2 regions of the Vibrio sp. AH4 genome follow, and region 2 is predicted to be linked to the other one. Evidence: riboswitches for the same ligand, from Rfam matches in the RefSeq annotation. Region 2 holds a riboswitch; the other holds the start of a gene.
The links. Region 2 has a riboswitch for cyclic di-GMP ahead of gbpA (N-acetylglucosamine-binding protein GbpA). Riboswitches for the same ligand answer to the same signal wherever they lie in the genome.
Positions count from the first base shown of each region.

Region 1: linked by a shared signal. The riboswitch ahead of MKA69_RS12170 (TfoX/Sxy family DNA transformation protein) and the one ahead of gbpA (N-acetylglucosamine-binding protein GbpA) in region 2 are both predicted to bind cyclic di-GMP.

Region 1 is NZ_JALAIV010000001.1:2,652,373-2,655,791, reverse strand. Features, by position in the region: gene MKA69_RS12185 (alpha/beta fold hydrolase) at 1-247, shown strand, start outside; gene MKA69_RS12180 (putative signal transducing protein) at 253-564, opposite strand; gene MKA69_RS12175 (TVP38/TMEM64 family protein) at 588-1,277, opposite strand; gene MKA69_RS12170 (TfoX/Sxy family DNA transformation protein) at 1,559-2,146, opposite strand; cyclic di-GMP riboswitch class I at 2,261-2,346, opposite strand; gene purR (HTH-type transcriptional repressor PurR) at 2,505-3,419, opposite strand, start outside.
Region 2 is NZ_JALAIV010000003.1:437,333-440,751, forward strand. Features, by position in the region: gene MKA69_RS15030 (hypothetical protein) at 1-368, shown strand, start outside; gene gbpA (N-acetylglucosamine-binding protein GbpA) at 480-1,937, opposite strand; cyclic di-GMP riboswitch class I at 2,023-2,133, opposite strand; gene MKA69_RS15040 (cryptochrome/photolyase family protein) at 2,403-3,419, shown strand, end outside.

The DNA.
Region 1 (3,419 bases), on a different contig from region 2:
GTTTACATTAACGGCTGAAGTCAATCCCATGATGCGCTACTTCCGTGATCGTGAATTACCGATCCCCACTTTATATTTGATGGGGGAGAAGGATTACATGTTTATCCACCCGGTGAAGGAGATGGTGGCGCTGCATGCGCAAAGTGAACTGTATGAGATCCCCAATTGTGGACATGTATGTAATGTGGAACAGCCTGAACTGTTTAACCAGCGTTCGATAGAATTTATTCAGCGCCAGATCCGTTAACGCCGTCACTCATTATTTTGGGCAAACCCACACTGCCAACAAACGCTAAATTGTCCCTCATGGCTTTCGCCGCATTGAGGGCATAACCAGTGAGACTGCTTTGGTGGATTAAGAAACTCAGCGATGATTTGCTCGGCAGCGGTTTTCTGCTGAGGTTTCTTTAGCCAAAGTGATGGCGCGCTGCTGGAATCCATCGGGAGCTCCCCACGCAGCGCAAAGAGCATCTCTCCACGCAATTCACACAAAATCCCTTGTTGATGCAACAACTGCATCAAGATATGAGCCTCTAAAGGATGATTTGCAGTATAAATTTTCATCATGGTTGATGGGGTTTAAAAGCCTATTTTATAGGGGATGATATTGGCCGGCGTTGAACTTTATTCATTAACCATTTCACCACCACGGGGAATACACCTAGCAGCACAAAAGAGGCGAGCACTGGCGCAGAAACGATCTGACTCAAGCTAGAGATGTCAGCCAGTTGAGTACCTGCATTGAGATAAACCGCGGTGCCAGGCAGCATGCCTAATTGGCTGACCCAGTAGTAACGCCAAATGGAAATTGGCGTGAGCCCCATGACTAAGTTAATCAAAAAGAAGGGAAAAATGGGAATTAAGCGTAGCGAGAGCAGATAAAAAGCCCCATCCCGTTCGACACCTTGGTTAATGGTTAACAGCTTATCGGCAAATTTAGCTTGAACCCAATCGCGCAATAAAAAGCGGCTGCTGAGAAAGGCAAGTGTTGCACCAATCGTACTTGCAAAAGAGGCGAGCAGCAGACTGAGCCAAAACCCAAACAGTGCGGCACCCAATAGGGTGACGACAGTGGCACCGGGGACCGAAAAGGCTGTCAGTAGGACATACAATACAAAATAGATAAATGCGGCTTGCACAAGATGTGCATCAATGTAGTTTGCCAACTCGGCTTGCTTGGCTTTGGCGACATCTAACGTGAGATAGTGGCTAAATTGTGTCACCAAGATCGCCGTTATCGCGATCAAAATAAGGGCAATGATGAGCTTTTTGTTCATGAGCGGTACCTAGTCAGCACTTTGATATTGAAGCTTTTGATGGTGATAAATGGAATACCTTATCCCTTAGTCATGAAAGCGATTGCCTCAAGACTTGGGTATAAGTATATCTACTCAAAATAAATTCGCCCGATTGGTGTGAACAAGGGCTATGAAGTAGAAGACAGGGGATGCAGCGTATTTCTTTCAAAAAAATAACGCGCCCGAGTGGACGCGTTATCAGATTTTACTCAAGGTATTCATACAAACTCGGCGAGGAAAGACAGACTCAAAACGAGAAATCAAAGGTGTCTTAGTAGTTCGTCACGACGATTTTGTGGGATCACTGACCAATGTTTACCTTCGATTGCTCCCTCTAAAGCCCATAACAGCTCAAGGCTAACCTCTGCCGAATGGGTACGTTGAATGGCTTTATATGCTTCAACAGAACCGAAAGAGTGCAAAGACTCGACGCTTTCGATACCGGCTTTCTTGAGCATTCTTTCCGTTGCTAAACGCAAGTTGGGAAGATCTTTCAAACGGTCAGGCTTTGCTTGTGCTTGTGTTTCACGTTCGGTCTTAGCGACCTCAAGCGCAATACGAGCTTCACTTAAGATAGAGGCTGGATTACTCCAACAATCATCAGGTAGAGCGTAGTACTTAGTCACGACAGGAAAGCCACGTTTTTTATAAACATAAGGTTCATAACCTTGCTGTTTGAACTTTTCGATTGTGGCATCGTCTGCACGGATGTGCAGCGTATCGTTAACCACAAGCGCAAACATAGTTTCGTCGACGAAAATACCAAAGCCACCAAACATTGAACGAGATTTCACACGTCCTAGCTGCTCAAAGAGCCGCATTGAATCTTTTAATACTGGTTTATCCATGCTGTTAGTCTCGGAGTATTGTTACATACGCCACCAAATCAGGTCCGAGAAAATTAGCAAAATCATGCAACTGCCGTGTCAATGATGAGTCAACATAGTGTATGCATTTTTGCCATCGGTAACCCCGCTACCTACCTATGTTCTGGTTTAGGCCGGAGGCTTTGCGTCCCACTCTTTCGAATGGTTTGCCCTGTGCGTGACATTTTTCCTGATAAAAAATAACCAAACTTGGGTCATTCTCACATACTGATATTTCAATTGTGAGAATGAGCCATGTTAATAATACTCGCTCTACATTAGTTTTGTCATATTTATGTGACAAGCTTTCAAATATAGGCTCTGTGAATTGTCAAGAAAGTTAGGATTTTGTCAAGTCTTTCACAGTGTCGCGTTCGACGATCTCAGGATGCATCTCGAAAATTCGGCGCTCGTGTTCTTTATCTTTAATACGCTCTAAAAGAATTTCGAACGCATTTTTACCCACACGACGCTTAGGTTGGTGCACGGTGGTCAGTGGTGGAGAGAAGTATTCGGCCAGTTCGATATTATCGTAACCAATCACGGATATTTCTTCAGGAACACGAATTCCTTTTTGTTGCAAACGGCTCATAAGACCTAATGCCATGGTGTCGTTGAAGCAGAATACGGCAGTTGGACGCTTATCCATAGCAATGATTTTGTCGGCAGCAAGGACTGCGGTATCACACTCAAAATTACCTTCTAGAATCCAATCTTCATTCACGGGTAAGTGCGCTTCAGCCATCGCTCGGCGGAAACCTTGAATACGCTCTTGGCAAGCGGCTTTGACAAAATGACCACTTAAACAGGCAATGTCTGTGTGTCCACGATCCGTCAGATATTTGGTCGCGAGATAGCCACCTTCCTCTGAGTTATCGATGATTTTATCAGCGTGCGACGTTTCTGGACCCCAATCCATGATCACTTTTGGAATGTCTTTGTGAGCGTCGAGCATTTCCTGCAGCTCTTGAGTCAGGTCTGAACACATGACTAAAATGCCATCCACACGTTTTTCGGCCAGCATGCGAATGTAATCACGTTGTTTTTCATAGATGCCGCCCGTGTTACACAGAATCAAGGTGTAGCCTTGACGGTAACAGTAGCTTTCCACACCATCGATCACTTCAGAGAAAAACAGGTTTGTTGATTGAGTCACTAGCATGCCAATAGTGCGTGTAGTGTTGCACTTCAAACTACGTGCGACCGCACTCGGTGCATAGTTGAGTTGCTTAACCGCTTCCATCACTTTCTCTTG
Region 2 (3,419 bases):
AATATTACTTTCATCAACTGCCTTGCTTTGATTGTAAAAAAACCACAGTAAGCACGGATCTCGGCTGGTTAACCGCGGCGATGAAAGAGGATGTGTTAGCTCAAGTTGCCGACATTCTTGCGCAAGACAACGTTGAGCCTGACCTTTCCGTGAACGTGACTTGTACCAAAGAAGAAGCGCGTGACTACTTATTGCTAAACTTCTACGGTTATTCTGAAGAAGAGTTAGCGAATCAAGTTGAAGCGGAAGATGAACAAGAAGTCGCGGATGAAATTGCTGAGCTATTGGCAGAAGGTAATGAAACGGTGGTGTTTGAACACGAAATCGCTTTGCAAAGCTGTACCGATTGCGAGATGGATGAAGAGTAAAACGAGGCTTAACCTTGAGACTTTTTCGCACTATAAGCGATGAGATTTGTCTCTAGCTCAAATAAAAAATCCCTCAGCGTGGCTGAGGGATTTTGTGTTTTAGAGGGGCAATTAGAGTTTATCCCACGCCATTTGCCAATGACTACCAGTACCTGGTTGGTACTGAGTGGCATTGCTTGTCCACTGTTGGCAATAGCCTGATGCTGGCCATGCTTTACACTGGTAAATCGCGCCATCCGAACCTAGCACTTTGGTGCCCGCAACATACTCTTTCAAACCGTTCGGGAAAACAAAGTCGTAATCTCCCGGAGTCGGTGGCGTTTGTGGTTCAACCAACATAAAGTCTAGCGTTTGCTGATCTTGTAGGTTGCCATCAAGATCCTTGATGCGAGAAACCAGCATATGATGACCCGCTTTGGCTTCGCTCAGCTGTAAGGTTACTGATTTGAGCTCGCCGTCGGTCATCGCCTGAGTCCAGCTTGCTAGCGGTTTTTGGTGATGGTTATAAACGGTGAGCTCTGCGCTCATCTCACCTTGTGCTTCTAGCGTTAGGTCAAGTTGAACAGGCTGTTCGCCAATTTCATATTCTGCCGCTAAACCTGAAACTGTCAGTGAATACTCAGGCTGTGGCGCTTCGATTTGGTAGCCAATTTCAACACGCTTCAAGCCGCTGCCTTCTTTTAGGTAAATCGGGTTAGTCCCGTAAACGGGAACAAACTGATCACCATTGAGCTGGCCAGCACGCTGCTGTTTTTGTGTTTGGTTAATTTTAGCCGCTAAAGCGTGTGACCACTGATTCGCTTGAGTGAGCGTTTCTGAATCGATTTTCAGTTCAGTACGGTACGCAGGGTTCTCTCCGGTCGCATCAAAAACGCGTGTAAACACGGTGTCACCGATGCTCAGATCCATGGTTGGGATGATCTGTCCTGCTTGGTTCCAATCAGGTAATACAGGACCGTTGCCATCAAACTTTACATCAATCACGTTGTAGAAGGCTGCCGCGGTATCACCCACATCCCATACCGCAAGAATCACATGGTAACCTTCGCGCTCAGGCACAATACACTCATGGCTAGTGCGTTTGGGTGGTTGCACCATGTTGCCTTCGACCACGCAGAATGGATTCAGATCAAAAGAATCGCGTGATAGGGCTTGGTTTGGGTTCCAGTTTGGCTTGGTGATGTAGTATTTCCAGTCTCGAGTGACATGGTTTGCCGTAAACGTCCACTCAAAGGTTTGTGGTCCAGCTTGGATTGGGCGTTTTACCCAACGGTCGGCCGTTTGTTCATCAAGCGCAGCGGCAAGTGCACTTTGAGCACTGGCAATTTTGCCATCACGTGGGCCAGCAGCCGGAAAGCCTTCTGGGCCTTCAACGCTTTGTGGTTCATATTGAATCGCACCACAGTTAGTGTTTTTTTCACCAGTACCATTAGCGGCAAATTTACATAACGTAACGCGCCCTTCTACAATACCGTCTTCCACTGCTGACACATAACCGTGTCCATACGCTAATCCACTGATACCAGAAAGGATCAGAGCGATTGCGGTCAATTTAGGTTGTTTTTTCATCACAGACTCTTTTTTGTTGGCTGACAGAACTCAGAGGTATTCTGAGTCCTACCACACTCAGCAAGGCATAACTATGCAATATGGTTATGGCGACCCCGCTATCATAGATTGAGAAAACCGTTTGTTGAGCTTTTCTCGAACCGACAGACCGGAGGCTTTGCGTCCCATTTTTTCAAATGGTTTGCCGAAATGTGATCGGTAGCAAATTTAACTAACTTTGTTCAATAAGGCTAAGCGAAGACAACGTTTGTGGAATGAAGCTCTCAGGCTTAATTTTTAGAGTTAAATAACCAATTCTCATACAAAATATCAGGTGTTTATTTGATTGATAAAATGGATAGAGCAGGGTTTGTTTCGAAAATAGAACAGCGATTTAGTGATCGGCGTGGCCTGCCACTCGTAGATAAAGTGACTCTTAATAAAACCAATGTCGACATTGAATAAAAATGCGGCTTAAGGAACATAATGCGTTACCCGGTTGTACGATTGATATTGGGCGATCAGCTCAACCATACCCACTCTTGGTTTGCTGAACCACGAGAAGAGGTGCTGTACTTGATTGCAGAACTGCATCAGGAGCAGTGGTATGTACGTCACCACACCCAGAAACAGTGTGCGTTTTTTGCAGCAATGAAAGCGTTTGCCGAGCGTTTGACGGCAGAAGGACATCACGTTCTGCATTTAGATTTGGATGCCACCGCAGAGTTTGCCGACTTACCACACTTAATTGAGCATATTTGCCATCAGGTTAATGCCCATGCCTTTCAATACCAAAGACCAGATGAATACCGCTTACTAGAACAGATGGCGAATTTACGTATCCCCGAAGTGGTGATTGGTTGCGTCGATACGGAACATTTTCTGTTGCCATTTGCGGAGATCCCCCAACAATTTCCGGTGGGAAAAGCGGTATTGATGGAACATTTTTATCGCCGCATGCGTAAACGTTTTGGCTATTTAATGGAATCGGAAAACAAGCCAGAAGGCGGGCAGTGGAATTTTGATGCAGAGAATCGCAATAAGCTGAAAGCGCCTGATTTGCTGCACTTGCCCACTCCGCTTCGCTTTGATAACTCCATTTCATCCATCAAATCACGACTTGAACGTCATAACGTTAAATCGATCGGCAACGTCGGAGAATCATTACTGTGGCCGATAAATCGTGCGCAAGCCTTATCTCTATTGGCGCATTTTTGCCAATGCGCTTTACCCAATTTTGGCCGCTTTCAAGATGCGATGACGGCACAGCACCCATATCGATGGAGCCTTTATCACAGCCGTCTATCGTTTGCATTGAATTGCAAATTACTTTCCCCACAAGAGGTAATTGGCGCTGCGATTGATACCTATCGAGCTGCCCAAGGCGAAGTTTCTTTAGCACAAGTCGAAGGTTTCGTACGTCAAATTTTGGGGTGGAGAGAGTACGTACGCGGTATGTATTGGAGCAACATGCCTCATTACAAAACTCGCAATCATTTTGGT